One region of the Pediococcus pentosaceus ATCC 25745 genome, then DNA from elsewhere that is predicted to be linked to it. Evidence: riboswitches for the same ligand, from Rfam matches in the RefSeq annotation. Region 1 holds a riboswitch; the other holds the start of a gene.
What was found. A riboswitch is a leader RNA that binds a small molecule or an ion and turns the genes downstream of it on or off. The one in region 1 is predicted to bind lysine.
Positions count from the first base shown of each region.

Region 2: it holds a riboswitch for lysine, as region 1 does, so the genes downstream of both, PEPE_RS00670 (aspartate kinase) here and PEPE_RS06970 (amino acid permease) in region 1, are expected to answer to the same signal.

Region 1 covers NC_008525.1:1,412,373-1,416,205, forward strand. The annotation lists gene PEPE_RS06970 (amino acid permease) at 11-1,462, opposite strand; lysine riboswitch at 1,576-1,753, opposite strand; gene PEPE_RS06975 (GNAT family N-acetyltransferase) at 1,783-2,283, opposite strand; gene PEPE_RS06980 (alpha/beta hydrolase) at 2,373-3,170, shown strand; gene PEPE_RS06985 (LCP family protein) at 3,307-3,833, shown strand, end outside.
Region 2 covers NC_008525.1:160,076-163,908, forward strand. The annotation lists gene dapD (2,3,4,5-tetrahydropyridine-2,6-dicarboxylate N-acetyltransferase) at 1-578, opposite strand, end outside; gene lysA (diaminopimelate decarboxylase) at 599-1,891, opposite strand; lysine riboswitch at 2,060-2,240, shown strand; gene PEPE_RS00670 (aspartate kinase) at 2,356-3,735, shown strand; gene dapF (diaminopimelate epimerase) at 3,735-3,833, shown strand, end outside.

The sequences.
Region 1 (3,833 bases):
CTTGAAAAAATTATTCTTTCGTGATATCTGGACGCGATAAATCGATTTCTTCCAGCGGTATTAACTTCGTTTTATATCTAATTTTATAATAGGTATACAACACAATGAATAGCGGAATTGCCATGTACGTAATCCCAATTGCTTGCCAATCGAAATTAGCAATGGAATGAATATCTTGTCCCGCAATCACAATAATACTGAGAACAAAGGCAAAGAGTGGTCCAAATGGGAACCATTTTGCACGATATCTAAGTTCTGACACGTCATGTCCTTGTTTAATAAAAGCCCGACGGAACCGCCAATGAGCAATCGCAATACCGACCCAAGCCACAAAGCCAGTCAGTCCACTGGCAGCAACTAACCATATATAAATTTTAGGTCCCATAATACTGGAAATAAAGGTTAGCAATCCTACGATAGTTGTACCAAGTAAGGCCAGGTATGGGATTCCTCGCTTCGAAGTTTTACCAAAAATTTTGGCAGCAAATCCTTGTTTCGAAAGCGAATATAACATTCTAGTCGAGGCATACATCCCCGAATTAGCTGAGGATAGTACTGAGGTCAAAATAACCGCATTCATTACCCCAGCTGCTCCTGCTAGTCCTGCCCGACGGAACACAAGGGTAAATGGACTAATGGAAACATCACGGGCTGATGATCCTAATAAATTAGGGCTTGTATAAGGGATGATACAAGCAATCACAAAAATTGCTAAGATGTAAAATAGTAAAATTCGCCAAAATACTTGGCTAATGGCCTTCGGAACACTAGTTTCAGGTGTTTCAGATTCGCCAGCTGTAATTCCAATCAATTCTGTACCTTGAAACGAGAAACCAGCCACAACGAAAACACTAAGAATAGCAGGGATCCCACCCACAAACGGGGCTTTATGATACACAAAGTTTTCTAAATATGTGGCTTTACCTCCCATAATTCCAACAATGGTTAAAACTCCTACGACCAAAAATATAATAACCGTGACTAACTTAATTAAAGCAATCCAATATTCAGTCTCACCAAAAGCTTTAACCGTCAAAGCATTTACCAAGAAAACTAGCACTAGTGCCAACAGGCTCCAGATCCACCCCGGAGCGTGAGGAAACCAGAATTTCATAATCAAGGCAATGGTACTAATATCAACTGCAACCGTAATAGCCCAGTTAAACCAGTAATTCCATCCCATTGCAAAGCCAAAGGCTGGATCAACGTATTTAGTTGCGTACGTTGAAAACGAACCCGAAACCGGCATATAAGTCGCCATTTCTCCTAAACTAGTCATGAGGAAATAGACCATGACCCCCATCCCAACGTAAGCTAATAATGCACCACCGGGACCTGCAGTGGAGATTGCCGATCCACTGGCTACGAATAGTCCTGTACCAATACTTCCACCCAGTGAAATCATTGAAATATGTCGCGTCTTTAAGGCACGCTTAACCTGACTACCACCTTGTTCTGCCATAAGAAAACCTCCTATAAAATAAAAGAGGCGCTGTTGATTTTCAAAAAACAAAATAAAAAGCCTTTTTGTGAGCATTCCTACGCACAAAAAGACTGTTTAAAATCATTAGTCAAATCGTAGATAGCGCTCCGCAATTTTCATTGCGACAGTCTCTGGCTTATTCAACCAGAGCCCAAATCGTACATGAATAAGCATGTAGTCATTTCGGCCTCTTTTCCTTTCAATTCGGGTCATTGATGCTTAGTCATCTAGCCGGATCTACTAATAATTGAGGCAACCTCTTCTTTCGATGTGATTCAAATTATAACAAATCTGTTCAATTATTCAAGTAATTTTACATTTAATTCGTAGCGATACTCTTTTTGTGAGGATTGATCATAACCAGAGATTCCCGTGGTAATCTTTTCTAAACGCTTAAAACCATTGCGCTTTAGTACTTGCTGAGAGGCATAGTTGTCAATACAAACATTAGCAAAAACTTTAAAATCTCGTTTATTTCGATTTTTCAAGTTTTTAATTGCAAAATGTACTGCTTTTGACATAATACCTTGGTTCCAATACTCTTCACCCAATAAGTATCCTATTTCATATATATCTTCTGCAGCTGGCTGAAAAATAAAAATTCCGCCCACAACTTGGTCTGCTTCGTTGACGATTGCTAAAAAGCCTTGACGTCCAACCATCCCTTTAAACGCCATCCATTGTTCAAACGCGTTTGTCAGAATCTTCATCCCCGCTGATTTAGCAATCTTTCGATTATTAGCTAACGCCTGATAATTACTAAAATCATCTTCTAAAAAATATCTTAATTTAAACTTCATTTCGTAGTTCCTTACCTTTTCTTTGGTGAATAACAGTAAAAAGATTAAAATGTAACCAAATATATAATTCTCAAAAAGGAGTCAACATTATGGAAATTGTTAAAACTAAACTTAATCATACTAATTCTAAATCAAAAGCCGAATTAATTTCATATATATCGCCCAATTTAACTGATCAAAAAAGTCCATCTTTAATCTTTGTGCCCGGTGGATCCTACACCCACATCGATTTAGCTCAAGCTGAAAAAGTTGCCTTACGTCTGGAATCATTTGGTTACCAAGTCTCCGTTCTAAGGTACTCCTTGGTTGATGAAGTTCAGCCACTTTATCCAGCTCCCTTAATCGAATTAGCCGAAGCAATGGATATTACGCATCAAAACGCTGAAAAATGGCAGGTTGACGTTAATCAGATTATTTTAATGGGCTTCTCGGTTGGCGGTCATATCGTCAGCAATTTTAATAATAACTGGAATGCAGCCTGGCTTAGTTCACAAACCCATTTAGCATCAACTACATTGCAGCCTTTTGCAACCATTTTAGGTTTTCCTGTAATTACTCCTAATGATGGTTTTCCTGACGCTAAAACTTTAGCTAAATGGACCACCCATCCTCAACAATTAGCAGCTGATCAAAATGCCACTAAAGACAATGCCCCAACCTTCATTTGGGCAACGGCCGATGATCAGTTAGTTCCATCCCAAAATGCGGTTGATTACTTCTTAGCCCTTCAAGCTCTGCAGGTTCCAACAGAACTTCATCTTTACCAACATGGCCCTCATGGGATGGCTCTAGCCGATGAAACTACCGCCTATGATAACCATCACGTCGATCATCGGATTGCTACTTGGTTAACCACGGCGCTGGCCTGGTTGCATGAATTGAAATAAGTTCGTTATTAATGTCGATATACCAATTTTTTGTGTACTATTTGTTAAACTTTCTTAAACAAAGTTATAGATAATCCATTAATTTGGTATCATATTAATGATTGAATTTTTTAGTATAACTCGGAGGATAAGTTGCATGAATTCTGAATCACCCAGATCCAATTCAAGCCGATTCAGCAGAAACCGGTTCAATTACACACCTGATGACAATAATAACAATGGTGACAACGGTCAAAATAAACAAAACCAGCGCCGAAAACCACGAAAGAAACGACCTCGTAGAAAAAAAACCATCATTGTCGTTTCCATTATTGCTGTTATATTGGCTATCTTTGGGGTTAAGAAATGGTACGATGCCAAAAATGCTGTAGATTCGATTTTTGATAGTGCTAAAATCCAGAAATCACGTGATGTTTCAGCTACCTTAAAGCAAAGTAAACCAATTTCAATTTTGCTTTTAGGTACTGATACTGGGGCCCTCGGGCGTAATTATCGTGGCCGAACAGATACCATTATCGTGGCAACCTTGAATCCTAAAAAGAAAAAAATGACTTTAACTAGCATCCCTCGGGATACGGTTATGTCGATTCCTGGTTACTCAAATTATTCTCCTTCCAAGATTAACGCTGCTTATGATTTAGGTGGAGCCGGTACAGCAATCAA
Region 2 (3,833 bases), 580 kb from region 1:
GCAACAACAGCACCGGTTCCAACATGAACGCCTTCAACCACAACGGCATTGGCTCCAATCAAAACATGATCATCAATTTGAACGGGTTGAGCGGAAGCTGGTTCAATTACGCCAGCTAAGACGGCACCTGCACCAATATGACAATGTCGACCAACTAGAGCCCGCCCACCAAGGACGACGCCCATATCGATCATTGTTTCGGCCCCAATCTCAGCGCCGATATTAATAATAGCGCCCATCATGATAACTGCATTATTGCCAATTAAAACTTGATCACGGATGATAGCGCCTGGCTCAATTCGGGCATTGACTTCCTTTTTGTCCAGAAGAGGAACTGCAGAATTTCGACTATCGTTTTCGACTCGATAGTGTGTGATTTGAGAAGATGATTCTAATAGTGCTTTAACGTATTTCCATTCACCAAAAAGAGTTCCAGAAGTTGGTGAAATAAAAGCTTCAATTTCATTCGGTATTTGTAATTGATATAGTTTTTCTCCGGCAATAAACACTCGAACGGGGGTCTGCTTTTTGGAGTTTGAAATGGTGTTAATAATGGACTGGGTGTCAAGATTACTCATAGTAATTCCCCTTTCAATTTTCAATAATCTAAATCATTTTGTATCATATCTGCGTATGTTTCTCTTTGAATAACTAATTGAGCTTGGCTATTTTCAGCAAAGACAACTGCTGGACGAGGATTACGGTTATAGTTACTAGCCATTGAATACCCGTAAGCACCTGTTGCCAACATAACGAGTACATCACCGGTCTTAGTAGTAGGTAATGGAAGGTGGTTGATTAAGATGTCACCAGATTCACAGAATTTACCAGCTAAACGAACGGTTTCAATCGGAGGCTGGTTTGGATTTTCTGCAAGGACCGCCTCATAGTCAGCCTGGTAAAGTGCGGGCCGAATATTATCACCCATTCCGCCGTCAACAGCAACGTAAGGGGATAAACCAGGGACATCTTTTCGTGAACCGATTGTGTAAAGTGAAAAACCGGCTGGGCCAACAATGGAACGACCTGGCTCTATCCAAATGGTGGGAATGGGTTGTCCAAGCTTAGAGTACTGGACTTGAAGTTCATCTAAAATTTCACCGAGAAGAAGCTCGGGGGCAAGAGGATCATCCGCATGGGTATACTTAATTCCAAATCCACCACCGATATTTAAAATATCGGCTGTAAATTGGTATTTTTGAGACCAATTTGTTAATAAATTGACTAACTTTTTAACCTCTAATTTAAAACCTGTTACTTCAAAAATTTGTGAACCAATGTGGGCATGGATTCCTCGTAGATGGATTCGAGGGTTGTTTTGGGACAAGCGCATGGCTTTTAATGCTTGTCCTGAATCAATATCAAATCCAAATTTACTGTCAGTTTGACCGGTTTGAATATAGCTGTGAGTATGAGCAGAAACACCTGGTGTAACACGGAGCAACACATCAATTTGAGTATTATTTTCGTTCAAAACTTGATCGAGCAATTCTAATTCATGAAAATTATCTAAAATGATAGTTCCCACTCCTTTTTGGACGGCAAAATTCAACTCGGCGAGTGATTTGTTATTGCCATGGAAGCTAAGACTAGTAGAGGGGAAACCAGCGGCCAAAGCTGTAGCAATCTCACCTCCAGAAACGACATCGGAATGGGCATGTTCTTGCTTAACAACTTGGTAAATGGCTTTGCAACTAAAAGCCTTGGAAGCATAGCTGACGATGCCGCGTATACCACGGTCTTCAAATTCTTTTTGAAAGGCTTGAATTTGATTACGAATCATGGTGACGTCAAAAACTTGGAGTGGGGTCCCATATTGACGGGCAAGTTGAGTAGCGCTTAGGCCGCCTATGGTAACCTGATTAACGTTATTTACGGTGTATAAAGACATTCGTTTACCCCCTTTTCTAATTTAATTTTCACAAATTTATAATACTAAATGAATTTCGTCAAGCATAAAGTAAGGGGGTATATGTCATAAATTGTTGCTCTAAGTAGAAGTGATTTATGAAAAATTTATTTTTTTGCATTCTAGTACAGAATGAGTATAATAGGCTTAAATTAAAAAAGAGGTTGCGGAGATTAAAAGTACCTGAGGATAGAATGAAGGATTCGATATGCCCCAGCGAAAGGATGATCCGCCGAAATGAACATTGACCTTTCTCAATGTTTGTTGGGTCTTGAGATAACATCTCAAGGACTGTCGCTATCATGACTGATAGCGGGGTGCTTTTCAAATCAGACTAATGATTTAGCGATGTTAGTTAATTACTAGCGCCCATTTTCGTTTTTTTACGAATGGGCGTTTTTATTTTGGTTAGTTGGAAAGCTAGAACCTCGCAAAAGGAGACTAGTATGGTAAAAGTTGTTAAGTTTGGTGGTAGCTCTCTAGCTAACGCAGCGCAATATCAAAAAGTAATTGAAATCTTAAGAGCAGATCCCGAACGTCGAATTGTGGTCGTTTCAGCACCGGGGAAGCGTTTCAAAGATGATGTTAAGGTGACGGATCTATTAATCAAATATGCCAACGCATCTGGGGAGAACGTCAAAGTAGCACGTCAAGCAGTGCTAGACCGATATCAAGAAATTGCAGATGCATACCATGTTTCTGATTCGGATTTTGAACAAATCAATGTACATCTAATTGATTTAGCAAATTTGCACCACGCAAATAAAGCATGCCGTCTTGCTCATTTTAAGGCGGCAGGGGAGCGGTTAAACGCAATTTTAATGGCATTAGTTTTAAAAAAATTCAATGTTACTGCGCGATTTGTTGATCCGAAACAATTGGGCATAAAGGCACATGGTGACTATAATAACGCGATCTTAGACCAGCATTCATATGCTCAAATTGAGGCAGTTTGTTCAAATTTGCTGGATGAGGCGGAGTATCTTGTAGTTCCTGGTTTTTATGCATATAACCAAAATGGTGAGGTATGCACTTTCTCGCGGGGAGGGTCAGACATCACAGGGGCCATTCTCGCACGTGGTTTCCAAGCTCAGCTTTATGAAAATTTTACGGATGTGGATTCCATTTATTCGGCTGACCCTAAAATCATTGCCCAGCCACATCCAATTCGAGAAATGACTTACCGTGAGATGCGGGAACTTGCATATGCTGGATTTTCCGTTTTTCACGATGAAGCCATCATCCCAGCAATTGAAGCTCAAGTTCCAATTGTGATTAAAAACACGGATCATCCCAATTTACCAGGAACCGTAATTGAACCCGAACAAAATTATGCTTCTGATTTAGAAATAACAGGAGTGGCGAGCTCAAGTCGGTTTGCGGCTTTGTATATACACAAATATCTGTTGAATCGTGAAGTCGGTTTTACCTTGAAATTATTAAAAATTTTATATCGTTACGATATTAGTTACGAACATATGCCTTCTGGAATTGATGATTTAACAATTATTTTCAACCAGAATCAAATAACGGATGAAATTTTACCCAGTTTGTTATCCGATATTCGGGAAGAATTGCACACTGACCAGTTAGAATGGATTGATGATTATGCAATCTTAATGGTGGTTGGAGAGGGAATGCGTGACAAGGTCGGCGTTGTAGATCGAATTGTGAATGCTCTAGCACGAAAACAAATTGGAATTCAGATGATTAACCAAGGGGCTTCTAGAATCTCAACGATGCTCGGAGTTCATCAAAACCAAGTAAATCAAGCTGTTCGTGAAATTTACAGAGAATTTTTTAAAAACAAAGGTAGGGCAGACTGATGATTAAATTATTACGAGTACACGGATCAGAAAATTCATTTATATTACTTGATCAAGAACAACTCGAAATACCAATGAATCTAGACCAGTTAATTCAA